DNA from 2 places in the Streptomyces sp. NPDC006552 genome. Region 2 is predicted to be linked to the other one. Evidence: riboswitches for the same ligand, from Rfam matches in the RefSeq annotation. Region 2 holds a riboswitch; the other holds the start of a gene.
The links. A riboswitch is a leader RNA that binds a small molecule or an ion and turns the genes downstream of it on or off. The one in region 2 is predicted to bind glycine.
Positions count from the first base shown of each region.

Region 1: another riboswitch for glycine. It lies ahead of gcvP (aminomethyl-transferring glycine dehydrogenase); the one in region 2 lies ahead of gcvT (glycine cleavage system aminomethyltransferase GcvT).

Region 1 covers NZ_JBEXOS010000073.1:27,325-36,165, forward strand. Annotated here, with positions in the region: gene gcvP (aminomethyl-transferring glycine dehydrogenase) at 1-2,412, opposite strand, end outside; glycine riboswitch at 2,595-2,689, opposite strand; gene ABZY33_RS30655 (PRC-barrel domain-containing protein) at 2,804-3,193, shown strand; gene ABZY33_RS30660 (DNA polymerase IV) at 3,243-4,637, opposite strand; gene ABZY33_RS30665 (MerR family transcriptional regulator) at 4,684-5,310, opposite strand; gene ABZY33_RS30670 (bifunctional nuclease family protein) at 5,503-5,976, opposite strand; gene ABZY33_RS30675 (MerR family transcriptional regulator) at 6,062-6,793, opposite strand; gene ABZY33_RS30680 (FHA domain-containing protein) at 6,816-7,751, opposite strand; gene ABZY33_RS30685 (DUF881 domain-containing protein) at 7,837-8,715, opposite strand; gene ABZY33_RS30690 (small basic family protein) at 8,721-8,841, opposite strand, start outside.
Region 2 covers NZ_JBEXOS010000010.1:102,944-111,784, forward strand. Annotated here, with positions in the region: gene ABZY33_RS09110 (enhanced serine sensitivity protein SseB C-terminal domain-containing protein) at 1-379, opposite strand, end outside; gene ABZY33_RS09115 (enhanced serine sensitivity protein SseB) at 495-1,271, opposite strand; gene ABZY33_RS09120 (AAA family ATPase) at 1,320-1,970, opposite strand; glycine riboswitch at 2,113-2,212, shown strand; gene gcvT (glycine cleavage system aminomethyltransferase GcvT) at 2,384-3,499, shown strand; gene gcvH (glycine cleavage system protein GcvH) at 3,567-3,944, shown strand; gene glyA (serine hydroxymethyltransferase) at 3,950-5,215, shown strand; gene ABZY33_RS09140 (L-serine ammonia-lyase) at 5,389-6,771, shown strand; gene ABZY33_RS09145 (spore-associated protein A) at 6,955-7,401, shown strand; gene ABZY33_RS09150 (L,D-transpeptidase) at 7,417-8,370, opposite strand; gene ABZY33_RS09155 (glycoside hydrolase family 25 protein) at 8,651-8,841, shown strand, end outside.

The DNA of each region.
Region 1 (8,841 bases), on a different contig from region 2:
GAGCACCGGGTAGTGCGGCTCGAGCCGCTTGGCGATGTAGTTCGCGGAGAGCACCGCGACCTGCGTCGCCCGCTTCAGCCCCTCGCCGCCCATGAGCCGCACGTACGACCACGAGATCGGCAGGATGCCGGCGGAGCCCCACGGGGCGGCCGAGATCGGTCCGACGCCGGTCTCCGGTCCCGCGGCCGGCTGCATCGGGTGGTTCGGCAGGTACGGGGCGAGGTGGGCGCGCACCCCGACCGGGCCCACGCCGGGGCCGCCGCCGCCGTGCGGGATGCAGAACGTCTTGTGCAGGTTCAGGTGCGAGACGTCGCCGCCGAAGTGCCCCGGCTTGGCCAGGCCCACCAGCGCGTTGAGGTTCGCCCCGTCGACGTACACCTGGCCGCCCGCGTCGTGCACGGCGGCGCAGATGTCGGCGACGTGCTCCTCGAAGACACCGTGCGTCGACGGATAGGTGATCATGAGGACGGCCAGCTGCTCGGCGTGCTGTTCGATCTTGGCGCGCAGGTCCTCGACGTCGATCTCGCCGTCGTCGGCGGTCTTCACGACGACGACCTTCATCCCGGCCATCACGGCGCTCGCCGCGTTCGTGCCGTGCGCCGACGACGGGATGAGGCAGACGGTGCGCTGCGCGTCCCCGTTGGCCCGGTGGTAGCCGCGCACCGCGAGCAGACCGGCCAGCTCGCCCTGCGACCCGGCGTTCGGCTGCAGCGAGACCTTGTCGTACCCGGTGACCTCGGCGAGCCGCTCCTCCAGCTCCGTGATGAGCGTGAGGTAGCCCTGCGCCTGCTCGGCCGGGACGAAGGGGTGCAGCTGCCCGAACTCGGGCCAGGTGACGGGCTCCATCTCCGTCGTCGCGTTGAGCTTCATCGTGCAGGAGCCCAGCGGGATCATGCCGCGGTCGAGCGCGTAGTCACGGTCGGCGAGCCGGCGCAGGTAGCGCAGCATCGCGGTCTCGGAGCGGTGCTGGTGGAAGACGGGGTGCGTGAGGATCTCGTCGCCGCGCAGCGCCGCCGCGGGCAGCGCGTCGGCCGTCCCGGCGTCCAGCGCCTCGATGTCCGCCTCGACCCCGAACGCGGCCCAGACGACGTGGAGCTGTGCCCGGGTGGTGGTCTCGTCACAGGCGACGGAGACGTGGTCGGCGTCGACGTGCCGCACGTTGACCCCGCCCTCGCGGGCGGCCCGGACGACCTGGGCGGCCCGGCCCGGCACCCGGACCGTCACGGTGTCGAAGTAGGTCGCGTGCACGACCTCGGCCCCGCCCGCCGTCAGGCCGGCGGCGAGCAGCGTGGCGTAGCGGTGGGTGCGGCGCGCGATGGAGCGCAGGCCGTCCGGCCCGTGGTAGACGGCGTACATGCCGGCCATGACGGCGAGCAGGACCTGCGCCGTGCAGATGTTGCTCGTCGCCTTCTCGCGGCGGATGTGCTGCTCGCGCGTCTGCAGGGCGAGCCGGTACGCCTTGTTCCCGTCGGCGTCGACGGAGACGCCGACGAGCCGCCCGGGCAGGGACCGCGCGAACTTCTCCCGTACGGCCATGTAACCGGCGTGCGGACCGCCGAAGCCCATCGGGACGCCGAAGCGCTGCGTGGTGCCGACGGCGATGTCCGCGCCCAGCTCGCCGGGCGAGGTCAGCAGCGTGAGGGCGAGCAGGTCGGCGGCGACGGTGACGACGGCGCCCAGCTCGTGCGCCTGGTCGATGACCGGCTTGAGATCGCGCACGGCGCCGGAAGCGCCCGGGTACTGGAGAAGCACACCCACGACACCGCGCTCGGCGACCTCGGCCGGGATGCCGTCGGTGAGGTCGGCGACGACGATCTCCACGCCGGTCGGTTCGGCCCGCGTCCTGATGACCGCGGCGGTCTGCGGCAGCGCGTCGGCGTCGACGAGGTAGACGCCGTCCTTGACCTTGCCGATCCGCCGCGACAGCGCCATGGCCTCGGCGGCGGCGGTGCCCTCGTCGAGCAGCGAGGCACCGGAGGTCGGCAGCCCGGTCAGTTCGGCGACCATGGTCTGGAAGTTCAGCAGGGCTTCGAGGCGGCCCTGCGAGATCTCCGGCTGGTACGGCGTGTAGGCCGTGTACCAGGACGGGTTCTCCATGACGTTGCGCAGGATGACGGGCGGGGTGAACGTCCCGTAGTAGCCGAGCCCGATCATCGAGCCGAGCACCTGGTTGCGGTCGGCGAGGGAGCGCAGCTCGGCGAGGACCTCGGCCTCGGTCCGCGCGGCCGGCAGCTCCAGCGCCTCGGCGCTCTTGATCACATCCGGCACCGCGGCCGCCGTCAGCTCGTCGAGCGAGCCGTAGCCGACCTGCGCGAGCATCTTGGCCTGCGCGGCGTCGTCCGGACCGATGTGGCGCTGCTCGAAGGGGATGCCCTGCTCCAGCGTGGAGAGCGGAGTACGGTTGGCGGTCATTGCGGAGGCCTCCTGGTCATCGCGACCTGCGAGGGGCACCACGGCGTGGCTGCCCGGACGGCCTCCCCCTCTGTCATCTCAACCTGAGAGCTTCACCGGCCCGTTCCGCGATCGCGGAACACACCGGCTTTCACCGTCGGTGAGAGCGGAAGACGTGCCTCCGCCCTGCTTTCCAGAGTGACCTCGTCCGTGCGGTACAGGGGCCTGAGAGATTCCGGGGAGGATTTGCTCCTTCGGCGCCTCCGACGACTTCCGGAGACTCTCCCGCACGGGGTCAGCAGCCGCTTGCCAGCCTACCAGCGGCGAATTACGGGAAACCCTCGAGTGGCCGCCTTCCCCAATGTGCTCTTTCGTAGTGCTTACAGACGAGTTGCGACCACAGGGAGGGCCCGTGCAGACCGACGTCGATCCACGCACCTTGATCGGCCGCAAGGCGTTCGACCGCAACGGAAGCAGGCTCGGCACGATCGACGAGGTCTACCTCGACGACGCCACCGGCGTGCCGGAGTGGGCCGCGATACGCACCGGCCTCTTCAGCCGCGACGCCTTCATCCCGCTGGCCCCCAGCGAACTGGTCGACGGCACGCTCCGCGTCCCCTTCGAACGCGCCCTGGTCAAGGACTCCCCCGACTTCGGGGTGGGCCGCCACCTCTCGCCCGAGCAAGAACTCCAGCTCTACCACCACTACGGCCTGGACCTCCCGTCGACGCCGGCCCCCGACGTCCTGTTCGGCCGCATAGCGGGCACGGACCCCACCGGACCAAGCCCCTCCGGCGATTGAGGAGCGGGGTCCGGGGCAGCGCCCCGCGTCAGCAGCGCCGACACCTGCTCTACGCCTTCTCCTCCCCGCACCCGGCCCCCGGCTCCACGACCGGTTCGACCAACGGCAACGGCTCCCCGGGTTCCAGCGACGGATCATCGACGAGAAACGTCCGCACCCGCCCCGGCCCCGCCGCGTACGGCGTCTCGAACCGCACCGTCACCCGCCCGAGCCCGCTGCCCTGCACCCATCCCGGCCCGAACTCGGCATGGCGGACATCGTGCCCCGCCATCCACCGCCGCTCGGGCGCCGGCTCGGCGGCCACCTCGGCGGCCGCGACCGGCTCCTGTCCGACCTCGACGGCGTCCCCCGCGGGCCGCTCCCCCTCCGCGGCTGCGACCTGCGCGAAAAGGTCCTCCTGCGTGTAGTCGGCGAGGCCGCTCACCCCGACCCCGAGCAGCCGCACACCGCCGGTCGTGTCCACGGACTCCAGCAGCCGCGCGGCGGCCTCCCGCACCACTCCAGGGTCGTCCGTGGGCCCCCGCAGCGTCTCGGAGCGCGTCAGGGTGGAGAAGTCGTACCGCCGCACCTTGAGGACCACGGTCCGCCCCGACCGCTCGGCCGCCCGCAGCCGCTCCACACAGCGGTCGGCCAGCCGCTGCACCTCCGCACGGACCCGCACCCGCTCGTGGATGTCCACGTCGTACGTGTCCTCGACCGAGACCGACTTGGAGTCGCGCTCGGCGACGACGGGCCGGTCGTCGTGGGCCAGCGCCATGGCGTACAGGTGCGCACCGTGGGACTTCCCCAGCAACCGCACCAGCTCGTCCTCGCCCGCCTCGGCGATCTCCGCGACCGTGAGGATCCCGGCCCGCCGCAGATGGTCCCCGGTGGCGGGCCCCACTCCTGGCAGGATGCGCACCGACTTCGGCCCGAGCAGCCCGCGCTCGGTCCCCGGCCGTATCAGTACGAGACCGTCCGGCTTCGCCTCTTCGGAGGCGATCTTCGCCAACATCTTGGAGGCGGCGAGCCCCACGGACCCGGTCAGCCCGGTCACCCGCCGGATGTCCGCCCGCAGCCGGACACCGACGGCCTCCGCGGACGCCTCGTCCCAGGCCACCTCACCGGCCTCCAGATCGACGAACGCCTCGTCCAGGCTCAACGGCTCCACCAGCGGCGAGAGCGCCCGCAGCAGGCCCATCACCTGCTCGCTGATCTCCCGGTACAGCCGGAACCTCGGCACCAGATACGCGGCGTGGGGGGCGAGCCGCCGCGCCTGTCCCATGGGCATAGCCGAGTGCACCCCGAACACGCGCGCCTCGTACGACGCCGTGGCCACGACACCCCGCGGCCCGAGCCCCCCGACGACGACCGCCTTCCCGCGCAGGCTCGGCTTGGCCGCCTGCTCCGCCGAGGCGTAGAAGGCGTCCATGTCGAGATGGAGGATCGTCGGACCGGTTCTCACCCCACCGATGCTGCCCTACGCCACTGACAACGCGGCCGTGCGGCGCTCACACCGCCCGGTTGCGCCGCCTGGCCAGCTCGTCCGAGGGGTTGGGGCGCACCAGCGTCTCCCCGGTGTCCAGACGCTCGCCGTGCAGCTGTGACAGAGCCCGCTCCACGTCCTGCCAGACCACGCCCACCGCGATCCCGAAGATGCCCTGCCCGCCCTGGAGCAGATCGTGCACCTCGGCCGGCGACGTGCACTCGTACACGGTCGCGCCGTCGCTCATGAGCGTCATGCGCTCCAGGTCCGCGAAGCCCCGCTCCCGCAGATGCTGTACGGCCGTCCGGATGTTCTGCAGCGAGACGCCCGTGTCCAGGAACCGCTTGACGACCTTGAGGACCACGACGTCCCGGAAGCTGTAGAGGCGCTGGGTCCCCGAGCCGTACGCCGCCCGCACACTCGGCTCGACCAGACCGGTCCTCGCCCAGTAGTCGAGCTGCCGGTACGTGATGCCGGCCGCCGCACAGGCGGTGGGTCCCCGGTACCCGACATCCCCCTGCTCGGGAGCCGCTTCGCCGCTCTCCCCCGCCACCGCAGACACTGCCTGCGGGCGCTGCGGAGTGTGATCGGCCGCGCTGCCGTGAAACGAGTACGGACCGCCCGTCGCCGTACCGTCGCCGCTGCTTCTCACGCCGACCTCCTCTTTGACCTGCCTTCTCGACGGTAGGCAGTCACAAGGGGTGCGTCAACGAACGCCACACTCGCCACGCCGAGTGATAATCACCCTAGGAGTGGTTTCCCGTATCCCACCGCGGGGAAAGGCTAGCCGAATGTGCTGAGGCGGCCGCCCTGGGGCGACCGCCTCCTGGTCACTGTGCGCCGGTCACTGGCTGTTGGTCCCGAAGTCCTCGGGCGAGATCTGGTCGAGGAACTCGCGGAACTTCTCCACTTCGTCCTCCTGCTCGTCCGGGATGGCGATCCCCGCGTCGTCCAGGACCCCGTCGCTGCCGAAGATCGGCGTCCCGGTGCGCAGCGCGAGCGCTATGGCGTCGGACGGGCGGGCGCTGACCTCGACGCCGCTCGCGAACACCAGCTCCGCATAGAAGACACCTTCCCGCAGGTCGGTGATGCGTACTTCCGTCAGCTCCTGGCCGACCGCTTCCAGCACGTCCTTGAACAGGTCGTGCGTCAGCGGACGCGCGGGAGCCATGCCCTGCTGGGCGAAGGCGATCGCGGTCGCCTCCCCCGGTCCGATCCAGATGGGGAGGTAGCGGTCGCCTCCCACTTCACGCAGGAGCACGATCGGCTGGTTGGAGGGCATTTCCACCCGGACACCTACGACGTCGAGCTCGTTCACACAGCAACCCTAGGACGTGCCCGGCCGGTTTGGGTAGTCGGGCATCCGCCGCGGCCCGGGCCCACGGCGCTCGCCCACCCTTCGATCAGGGCAGACGTACCCCGAGTGCAGTCTGCACCAAAGCCGCGTGCAGCCGCACGGTGAGGCCCGCCAGCTCCTTGGCCCGCGCCTGGGCCAGGGCCCTGGTCTGCGGATTGCGGTGCACCTTGAGCGGCGCGACGACGGAGTCCACCAGCGCGGCCTCGCGGTCCGCGGCCGCCCGCATGACCCGCAGATGCCGCGGCTCGATACCGAACCGGCTCAACTCCCCGATCAGCTGGGCGACCGATACGGCCCCGGCGTCGTAGCCGCCCTCCGGCAACGGGACGACGAGCCCGTACGACTCCCACTCGTCGAGCTCCCCCTCCTCGATGCCGACGGCGGCGAGCAGCTCGTCCCGGCCGACCCGGGCGGCGGTGGGCGCCCCCTCGAGGTCGTCCGGGTCGTCACCGGGCCGCCCAGGGGCCGGCACGGGCAGCGCCTCACCCGGCTCCAGGGCGTCGAGCTGCTCCTTGATGACCTTCAGCGGCAGATAGTGGTCCCGCTGCATCCGCAGGACGTGGGCGAGCCGCTCGACGTCGTCCGGGCTGAACTTGCGGTAGCCCGAGGGCGTCCGCTGCGGCTCGACGAGGCCCTCCGACTCCAAGAACCTGATCTTGGAGATGGTGACCTCGGAAAACTCTTCGCGCAGCACGTTCAGTACGGTGCCGATGCTCATCAGCCGACCGTCCGCGGTGGCGGTACCCGTGCCGGTACCGCCCCTCGGTGTGTGAAGCATGGACCTTCCTGAAGGTTCGGGGTCAGATGCCTCGCTGGCTCGCGTAGAAGACCAGCCGGTACTTGCCGATCTGCACCTCGTCGCCGTTGTTCAGCGTCAGCGAGTCGATCCGCTCACGGTTCACATAGGTGCCGTTGAGGCTGCCGACGTCGGAGACCGTGAACGAGCCGTCCTGCTGGCGACGGAACTCCACGTGGCGGCGCGACACGGTCACGTCGTCCAGGAAGATGTCGCTCTGCGGGTGGCGGCCCGCCGTGGTGAGGTCGCCGTCCAGCAGGAACCGGCTGCCCGAGTTCGGACCGCGGCGCACCACCAGGAGCGCCGAGCCCAGCGGCAGCGCGTCGACCGCGGCCTGCGCCTCGGGCGACAGGGTTGGCAGCTGCGTCTGGCCGGTGGCCTCGGGGTCGTAGGACTCCAGACCCGAGATGGAGATCGTGGACGTGGTCTCGGACGGCCCCTCGGCCGCCCCGCCGCGCAGCGGCGCACCACAATTGGAGCAGAACCGGCTGTTCTCGCCGTTTCGGTTCCCGCACCTCGTACAGACCAGGGCCGACATGGACGGAGCCTCCTGCCGCGGCTGCCCACCAGGGGCATGGGACGCGTACGGGTCGGGACCAGGCCCTTGACCCGTACCTGAGGGCGACGGTTCTCCGAAACCTATGCGGCCGGAACCAGCAGGGTCAACAGACGGCGCGCCGCGGCCCGACGGGTCGCCGCCCACCTGGTCCCGGAAGAGCGGGCGCTCGCCCACCTGCGTCTCCGGCACATCTCCCTGGCGCGACGCACGGTGACGGTTGTCCTCACGCGCGCTCTTGCCGAACAACTTCGCAAACAACTTCACGGGCGATTCCCCTTGACCGAAACAGACCCGCCCGTGGGGCAGGACGAACCCTGACTGCACACATCGGCGTACTTCATGGACACGGACATCCTCACAACGTCCGGATCCGCCAAACAGTTTCCACCACGCACCCCGTCTCGGGTGCGCCGACCCCCCGCAACCTCATGCCCTCGTACGACATCCGCCATGCGCACGCGCCCCACTAGGAGGACGACCGAGCGTAATCAGGCTGTCGCGCGGCTCGCAAGGCGTCCACGACGATCTTCTCCGAGCGGCTCACAGCCACGGTGGCCTGCTCCTTCTCCAGCGTCTGCACCACACCTCCAGGGATGTTGAGAGCCGGCTCGAGGTCCTGCGGCTTGCCGATGACCTTGAAAACGTACGGCTGAGCGATCTTGTGCCCGTCCACGCTGATTCCCTTGCCCCCGCTCCCGTCCGTCAGATACGTGCCGGCCACGACGCGGACGTCGTCCACCTGGATCGCCTCGGCGCCCGCCGCGCGCAGCTCCTGGATGGCGTCGAGCAGCATGTCCGGCTCGACGGCCCCCTTCGTGTCGGTGACCGTCATGGTGATCCCGGGGCCCTGCGCCGCCACGGTGCCCGCCAGAATGCCGAGCTGCCGCTCCTTCTCGACCGTCTGCTTGCGCGCCTCCTCGGCCTGGTCCGAACTGTTCTCCAGCTCGGTGCGCTGGTCCTCGAGACCTTGCTTCTCATCTTCCAGACGCTGAGTACGGTCGTCGAGTTCATCGAGGATGCGGACGAGATCTTCCTGTCGCGCACCCCGCAGCGCGCTGTTGTCGCTGGTGGACCGGACCTGGATGGCGAGTCCGAGGCCCAGCACGAACAACAGCACGGCCACGGTGAGTTGCGCCCGTGACACGCGCGGCGGCCACAGCCCCTGCGCGAGCCGCTGCCGCCCGGTCAGTCCGTCCTCACCCGTCGCCTTCGGGCCGGGCTGCGCCCGCGGCTCCTCCCGGGCGCCGCCCGCGGCCGCGACCTCGGCGGGCAGCTCCTTGCGCAACCGGTGCGCCGGCTCGTCCGCCTCCCCGTTCCCGGGGTTCTCGTGCTGTCCCGCGTTCATCGGCCTCACGCCCGGAAGACGTGCCGGCGGATCGCGGCAGCGTTGGAGAAGATGCGGATACCGAGCACGACGACGACGCCGGTCGACAGTTGCGCGCCGACGCCCAGCTTGTCGCCGAGGAAGACG
Region 2 (8,841 bases):
CGCCCGCGATCCGGCGCAGATCGAGCCAGGGCACGCCCACCCCGCCGCCGGGGGCGTGCGGGTTGAGCCACAGGCCGTAGTGGTCGGGGTAGAGAGTGCGGGCCGCGTCGACCCCGCCGACCACCTCGTAGGCGCGGGACCAGCCGGAGGCGGAGAGCTCCTGGGCGGAGGTGACACAGGGCGCGTACGAGACGCCGTCCACGTCCATGGTCCCGTACTGGGCGTCGGGCGAGCCGGCCTGGCCGTGCCAGAGCAGCATCCAGACCTGGCCGGAGGCGAGGGCCGCGAGGAGCGCCTCGTAGGCGTCGTAGCGCCCGGGGGTCACCTGGCGCAGCATGTGCTCGACCTGTCCGGCCGCGGCCGTGCCCGACGCACTCACCCGTAACCGCCCCTTCTGAACCCTTGTGTCCCGCACCTGGCCGGGGGCGGTGCCGCCCGGTCACGTCATGAAACCAGCTTAAGCGGCGTTCCTGACACCGACTTGACGGACGGCGTCACCCTTCCCGTAGGTAGAACGGACGGACGCGGGTGCGCAGGAAGTCGGCGACCGGGTCCTCGGTGACGTCGAGGAAGACCAGGTTCACCGGCCAGGGGGCGGGGGCCCGGCCGAGCGCGCGGCCCAGCGCGTCCAGCGGGAGGTCGCGGGCGGCGCCCTCCCACTCGGTCAGCTGCACCCCGACGAAGAGGGAGGGCGCCCCGTCCTCGACGACGGCGAGGCAGCGGTGGGCGCTCAGGACGGTGCCGGCCGCCGCGAACTCCTCGCGCACCGCCGCGAGGAAGTCGACGGGGTCGTGCTGCCAGTCGGGTTCGGAGAGCACGACGCGGCCGCCGGAGGAGGGGCCGTCCAGCGGGGTGCGGCCGCCGCGGGCCAGTTCGGCGACGCCGGGCGGGGGCAGCGGGATGCCGACGGCGCCGTCCGGGTTCAGGGCGAGGCCGACCTGCGCGGGCAGGCCGCGCGCGAACTCGGCGGCCGGGGCCACGGTGCAGCTCATCCGGCCGCCGGTGACCTGCATGAACTGCTGCTCGGAGCTGAACACGGGAACATAGGCCTGGCCCTGGATCTCCAGGGTCGGCAGATCGAGGTCGCGGCTGTCGGCGCCGCCGCCCCGGGGCAGGGGTATCCAGATCGGGCTGCGGCCGAGGACCTCGACGATCCGGCCGCCCGCGCCCTCGACGCCGACCGACGCGGCGAGGACCTCCTCCAGCTCGTTCGCCGGCCAGCCCTGGACGGGGTGGGGGTGCGCAGCCTCGTGAAATGCCGGGTGTTCCATAGCCGCCGACGATAACGCCTGGGCCCGCGCGGGCGGGGCGGGCCCGGGTCACTCCCGGAACGTGATCCCGCCGAGCGCGTCGGTGGCCGCACGGTCCAGGAGCACCGCCGAGGCGATGCCCGCCGGCAGCTCGCCCCGCTCCGTGGAGGTCACCAGCGCGCCCACCGCGCGCCGGTGCCGGGCGAACGCGTACCGCGAGACGCCGCGGCCCCGCTCCAGCTGGCCGTCGAGCGCCGTGTCCGCGGGCACGTCCAGGAGCAGCAGATGGACGGCGGCTCCGCGCCGCCGGGCCGCTCGCGTCACCCAGCGGCGTACCCAGGCCTGGGTGCCGCAGTCGTGCACGACGACGCTGGCTCCGGAGCGCATCGCCCGCCACAGCCCCGCGTAGTGCGCGAGGCGCACCAGCGGCCGGTACAGGACATAGGGCACGACGCGCGGCAGCCGGGCGGCCCAGCGCTCGCGGGTGTCCTGGGAGTCGACGCGCACGACCGTGACGGCCCGGCGCATCAGCGTGGACTTGCCGCTGCCCGGCAGCCCCGAGAGCACGACGAGGTCGCCCGCGGTGAACGCGATGAGCCGTGGGGTGCGGCCGCCCCGCCCGCGCAGGTCCCGCACCGAACGCTGCCGCGGGACCCGCACTCCGGTCACCGCCGCGGCCGACGCCGTCGCCGCGTACGCCCCCGCGATCGCCTTGCGCACCGTGATCGCCCCTCCCCGTTCCGCCCACCCGTCTCTTGCCCGCCAAGTGTAAAGAGAAGGTAATGCCCGCCGTGGGCTTTCGCCGATCCGCGGGCATGCGATGATGTGCCCGCCGCAGGCACACAACCGCATACCGGCCGTTTGAATCCGCGCGGGAGAGTTCCGGACACGCAGGTGGACCCGGACGCCGAAGGAGCAAGTTCCTCCCTTGAATCTCTCAGGCCCCGTACCGCGCGGGCGAGGCACATCTGAAAAGCGGGCCGCCCGTCCAGCACGGCGGTCCCACCCAAGGTGCAAGCCATGACCACCAGTACGGGTGGCCGGGGCGAACCTCTCAGGTTCCGATGACAGATGGGGAGGCCTCCGCCACGGGGGACCCCTCGCCATCGCCGTCACGCCCGGGAGCACCAGCCATGACCCGTACGCCTCGTTCGACAGCCCTCGACGCGCTGCACCGCTCGCTCGGCGCCACCATGACCGACTTCGCCGGCTGGGACATGCCGCTGCGCTACGCCAGCGAGCGCGACGAGCACACTGCGGTGCGCACGAAGGCCGGCCTCTTCGACCTCTCCCACATGGGCGAGATCACCGTGACCGGGCCGGACGCGGCGGCGCTGCTGAACTTCGCGCTCGTGGGCAACATCGCCACGGTCGGCGTGGGCCGCGCCCGCTACACCATGATCTGCCGGGCCGACGGCGGCATCCTCGACGACCTGATCGTCTACCGGCTCGCCGAGACGCGCTACATGGTCGTCGCCAACGCGGGCAACGCGCAGACCGTGCTCGACGCCCTGACCGAGCGCGCCGCCGGCTTCGACGCCGAGGTCCGCGACGACCGCGACGCGTACGCGCTGCTCGCCGTGCAGGGCCCGCACTCCCCCGCCATCGTGAAGTCCGTCACGGACGCCGACCTGGACGGGCTGAAGTACTACGCCGGGCTGCCCGGCACCGTCGCCGGGGTCGAGGCGCTCATCGCGCGCACCGGCTACACCGGCGAGGACGGCTTCGAGCTGTTCGTGGCCCCCGCCGACGCGGAGCGGCTGTGGCAGGCGCTGACCGAGGCGGGCGCCGCGTACGGCCTCGTCCCGTGCGGTCTGTCCTGCCGCGACACGCTGCGCCTGGAGGCGGGCATGCCGCTGTACGGGCACGAGCTGACCACGGAGCTGACGCCGTTCGACGCGGGGCTCGGCCGGGTGGTGAAGTTCGAGAAGGACGGCGACTTCGTGGGCCGCGAGGCGCTGGCGGCCGCCGCCGAGCGCGCCGAGAGCGCCCCGCCCCGCAGGCTCGTCGGCCTGGTCGCCGAGGGCCGCCGCGTCCCGCGCGCGGGCATGCCGGTCGTCCGCGACGGACAGGTGATCGGCGAGGTCACCTCCGGCGCCCCCTCCCCGACCCTGGGCAAGCCGGTCGCCATGGCGTACGTGGACGCCGCGCACGCCGCGCCGGGCACCGCGGGTGTGGGCGTCGACATCCGCGGTACGCATGAGCCGTACGAGGTCGTGGCGCTGCCGTTCTACAAGCGCCAGAAGTGACGCGCCCGAGCCCGTCGCCCTCCCCCACTGTCACCCGCACCCTCCCGCGTACAGGAGAATTCGCCTCATGAGCAACCCCCAGCAGCTGCGTTACAGCAAGGAGCACGAGTGGCTGTCGGCCGTCGAGGACGGCGTCGCCACGGTCGGCATCACGGAGCACGCGGCCAACGCGCTCGGTGACATCGTGTTCGTCCAGCTCCCCGAGGTCGGCGACAGCATCACCGCGGGCGAGACCTGCGGCGAGCTGGAGTCCACCAAGTCGGTCTCCGACCTGTACTCCCCGGTCTCGGGCGAGGTCACCGAGGCCAACCAGGACGTCGTCGACGACCCGTCGCTGGTGAACTCGGCCCCCTTCGAGGGCGGCTGGCTGTTCAAGGTCCGGGTCTCCGAGGAGCCGAAGGACCTGCTCACCGCCGACGAGTACACCACGTTCTCCGGGAGCTGACCGAGATGACCGACAAGTCCGCAATGAACCAGTCCCTGCACGAGCTCGACCCGGACGTCGCCCGCGCCGTCGACGCCGAGCTGCACCGCCAGCAGTCGACCCTGGAAATGATCGCCTCGGAGAACTTCGCGCCGGTCGCCGTCATGGAGGCGCAGGGCTCGGTCCTCACCAACAAGTACGCCGAGGGCTACCCCGGCCGCCGCTACTACGGCGGCTGCGAGCACGTCGACGTCACCGAGCAGATCGCCATCGACCGGGTCAAGGAGCTGTTCGGCGCCGAGTACGCCAACGTGCAGCCGCACTCGGGCGCCTCCGCGAACCAGGCCGCCCTCTTCGCGCTCGCCAAGCCCGGGGACACGATCCTCGGCCTGGACCTGGCGCACGGCGGCCACCTCACGCACGGCATGCGGCTGAACTTCTCCGGCAAGCAGTTCGACGTGGTCGCCTACCACGTCGACGACACCGGCCTGGTCGACATGGCCGAGGTCGAGCGGCTCGCCAAGGAGCACCGCCCGAAGGTGATCATCGCCGGCTGGTCGGCGTACCCGCGGCAGCTGGACTTCGCGGAGTTCCGCCGCATCGCCGACGAGGTCGAGGCCTACCTCTGGGTCGACATGGCGCACTTCGCGGGTCTCGTCGCGGCTGGGCTGCACCCGAACCCGGTCGAGTACGCCGACGTCGTCACCTCGACGACGCACAAGACGCTCGGCGGCCCCCGCGGCGGCATCATCCTCGCCAAGAAGGACTTCGCGAAGAAGCTGAACTCGTCCGTCTTCCCGGGCTTCCAGGGCGGCCCCCTGGAGCACGTGATCGCGGCCAAGGCGGTCTCCTTCAAGGTCGCCGCGAGCGAGGACTTCAAGGAGCGCCAGCAGCGCACGGTCGAGGGTGCCCGCATCCTCGCCGAGCGGCTGACCTCCGAGGACGCCCGCGCCCATGGCGTGAACGTGCTCTCCGGCGGCACGGACGTGCACCTCGTCCTGGTCGACCTGCGCGACTCCGAGCTGGACGGGCAGCAGGCCGAGGACCGTCTCCACGAGGTCGGCATCACGGTCAACCGCAACGCCGTCCCGAACGACCCGCGCCCGCCGATGGTCACCTCCGGCCTGCGCATCGGTACGCCTGCGCTCGCCACCCGCGGCTTCACGGCCGAGGACTTCACCGAGGTCGCCGACGTGATCGCGGAGGCCCTCAAGCCGTCCTGCGACGTGGACGCGCTCAAGGCCCGGGTGACCGCCTTGGCCGAGAAGCACCCGCTCTACCCCGGCCTGTAGGTATTTCGCGGCAGTTACGTACCCTTGGGGTACGTACACACTTCCGGGGCACCGCGCACACTGGAACCACAGGGGTCCAGCACGCACGGTGCCCCGTGCCGTGCACCGCCCGGAACGACCGCACCACCCCCGGCAGACAACGGCGTCTACCACCCAGCATTGGAGTCCTCACCGTGGCCATCTCGGTCTTCGACCTGTTCTCGATCGGCATCGGCCCGTCCAGCTCGCACACGGTCGGCCCGATGCGCGCGGCGCGCATGTTCGCGCGGCGCCTGAAGAACGAGGGCCTGCTGGCCCACACCGCCGCGGTCCGCGCCGAGCTGTACGGCTCCCTGGGCGCGACCGGCCACGGCCACGGCACCCCGAAGGCGGTGCTGCTCGGCCTGGAGGGCGAGTCCCCGCGCACGGTCGACGTCGAGCACGCCGACGAGCGGGTGGAGACGATCAAGTCGTCCGGGCGGATCAACCTGCTCGGCGTGCACGACATCGCCTTCTCCTTCGACGACGACCTGGTCCTGCACCGCCGCGAGACGCTGCCCTACCACGCGAACGGCATGCGCTTGTGGGCGCACGACGCCGAGGGCGGCGAGCTGCTGTCCAAGACGTACTACTCGGTGGGCGGCGGTTTCGTCGTCGACGAGGACGCCGTCCAGGGCGAGAACCCGGTCGTGCCGGACGACACCGTGCTGAAGTACCCCTTCCGCACCGGCGACGAGCTGCTGCGCCTCACTCGCGAGACCGGCCTGTCCATCCCGGCGCTGATGCTGGAGAACGAGAAGGCCTGGCGCACCGAGGACGAGATCCGCGCCGGCCTGCTGGAGCTGTGGCGCGCGATGCAGGCGTGCGTCTCGCGGGGCATGTCCCGCGAGGGCATCCTGCCGGGCGGCCTGAAGGTCCGCCGCCGCGCCGCCTCCTCGGCCCGCAAGCTGCGCGCCGAGGGCGAGCCGCTGGCGCTCGCGATGGAGTGGATCACGCTCTACGCGATGGCGGTGAACGAGGAGAACGCGGCGGGCGGCCGAGTGGTCACGGCGCCGACCAACGGCGCGGCCGGCATCATCCCGGCCGTCCTGCACTACTACGTGAACTTCGTGCCCGCCGGCACCGCGGAGGAGAAGGAGGAGGGCGTCATACGCTTCCTGCTCTCGGCCGGCGCGATCGGCATGCTGTTCAAGGAGAACGCCTCGATCTCCGGCGCGGAGGTCGGCTGCCAGGGCGAGGTCGGCTCGGCCTGCTCGATGGCGGCGGGCGCGCTCGCCGAGGTCCTCGGCGGCTCCCCGGAGCAGGTGGAGAACGCGGCGGAGATCGGCATGGAGCACAACCTCGGCCTGACCTGCGACCCGGTCGGCGGGCTCGTCCAGATCCCCTGCATCGAGCGCAACGGCATGGCCGCGGTGAAGGCCGTCACCGCCGCGAAGATGGCGATGCGCGGCGACGGCTCGCACAAGGTCTCCCTCGACAAGGTCATCAAGACGATGCGGGACACCGGGGCGGACATGTCCGTCAAGTACAAGGAGACGGCGCGCGGCGGGCTCGCGGTGAACATCATCGAGTGCTAGGCCGGTGAGCCGGCCTCCGCGGCCCCTGCCGTTCACCTCCCGGTGACGGGACGCTGACCATCTGCACGATCCCGTGACCGGGGTGCGGACAACCGCGCGTGGCCCTGACCTGTCTTATCGGGTGTCAGGAAAACGGGGTGAGCGGCAGAGGCCGCGCACCCGACACGACGGGGGAACACACTGATGTCCGGTCTCACTCGCACCAAGCACCTGCTGACCGCCACCGCCCTGGCCGGGGCAGGCGTCGCCGCGCTGACCGCCCTGGCCCCTGCGGCCTCCGCGGCCACGCCCACCGCTTCGGCCGCTCCGGCCGCCTACAACGGGGCCTGTGGCGCGGGGTACAAGGTCGTCAACCAGGCGCCGGTCACCGGCAAGGGGACGGCGTACCTCACCTACAGCGCGGCGACCGGCAAGAACTGCCTGGTCATGATCCGCACCACCGTTGGCGACCCCGTGCCGATGGAGCTCTATCTCGGCCTGGCGGGCAGCGAGATCCACGACAACTACGACATCGGTGACTACCGGTCCTACGCCGGCCCGCTCTACGTCGACGCCCGCGGCGCCTGCGTCGACTGGTGGGGCCGCCTGGACGGCACCTGGTTCAGCAAGAACGGAACCAACTGCGGCTGACGGCCCCGCGGCGCGTTACAGCGTCGCCGTCGTCGCCTCCCCCGAGGCGCTGCCCTGGAGCCACTGGTCCCAGCTCAGGTTGAAGGCCGCGTAGCCGTTGTCCGCCGGGGCCTTGGCGCGCGGGGAGCCGGTGATGGTGACCGGGTCGCCCTGCTTGACCTGCTGGTAGAACCACTTGGCGTCGGACATCGACAGGTGCACGCAGCCGTGTGAGCCGCGGGCGCTGCCGCTGCCCGGGTTCGGGTCGCCGGTCGAGTAGTGGACGTAGGTGCCGGACTGGGTGAGGTGCACGTCCCAGGGCAGCGTCAGGTCGTAGTAGTTGGCGTCGCCCTTGTTGCAGCTGATGCCGACGCTGCAGGAGGTCATGTGGACCTTCTCCTGCTTGTCGATGACGGCCATCGTGCCGTTCCAGGTCGGGTACTCGGCGCTGCCCGCGTTGATCGACAGGGTGCGGACCGCCGCGCCGTTCTTGGTGACCTTCAGGGTGTGGCCGGAGACGGAGACATCCGCCCGGACGTCGTCGCCGACCTTGAAGGTGTGAGTGTAGGTGCGCACGCCGTACCGGCCGTTGCCGTTGGCGACGCCCTTCATGTCGGCCTCGACCTTGACCGTCGTGCCCGAGGGCCAGTACTCCTTGGGCCGCCAGTCGGCGCGCTTGTCGCCGAACCAGTGCCAGGCGCCGGCCACCGGTTTCGAGGCGCTGACCTTCATGTGCTTCTCCACGCCGGCCCGCGCCTTGGCCGCCACCGGGTTGGTGAAGACCACCGAGACCGGCATCGCCACGCCCACCGTGGCGTCGGTCTGCGGGGTGATCGTCTCCAGCAGCATCGGCGGGCCCTTGGGCTTGGCCGGCGAGGGCGAGGCGCTCGCGCTCGGCCTGCCCGGTGCCTTCCCGTCGTTCCCGCTCGCCTCGTTGTCGCTGTCGCCCCCGCCGCAGGCGCTCACGCCTGCGAGCGCCGCGACCGTCATGAGCGCGATCCCTATACCGCTGCCCTTACGCCGTCCCACGAACTGCCCCGCTCTCTCCGTCGCCGTCGCGCGCCCCTGGTGGGACCCTGTCCCCCGGTCTGTGCGCCCCTTGTTAGACCGCGTGACGGCCGCCGTCAGTTGCATGAACCCGTGTAAAGCGTGTTCCAAGACTGAGCGCGGGCAAACGACCGCTGTCCGAGACAGGTGACCCAGCGACGGTGGCCGCCCGGGAACGATGGGTATGTCGACTTCGTCGCCCGCCGACCGAGGAGGCCCCGCCATGATCCGCGGCATAGATGTCAGCTCGTACCAGAGCTCTTTCGACACGGACGGCCTGTCGTTCGTCTTCATCAAGGCGACGGAGGGCCGCAGTTACGTCAATCCGCGGCTCTCCGCGCAGACCAAGAAGGCCCGCGACGGCGGCTGTGTCGTCGGCTTCTACCACTTCCTGTGGCCGGGCAACCTCACGGC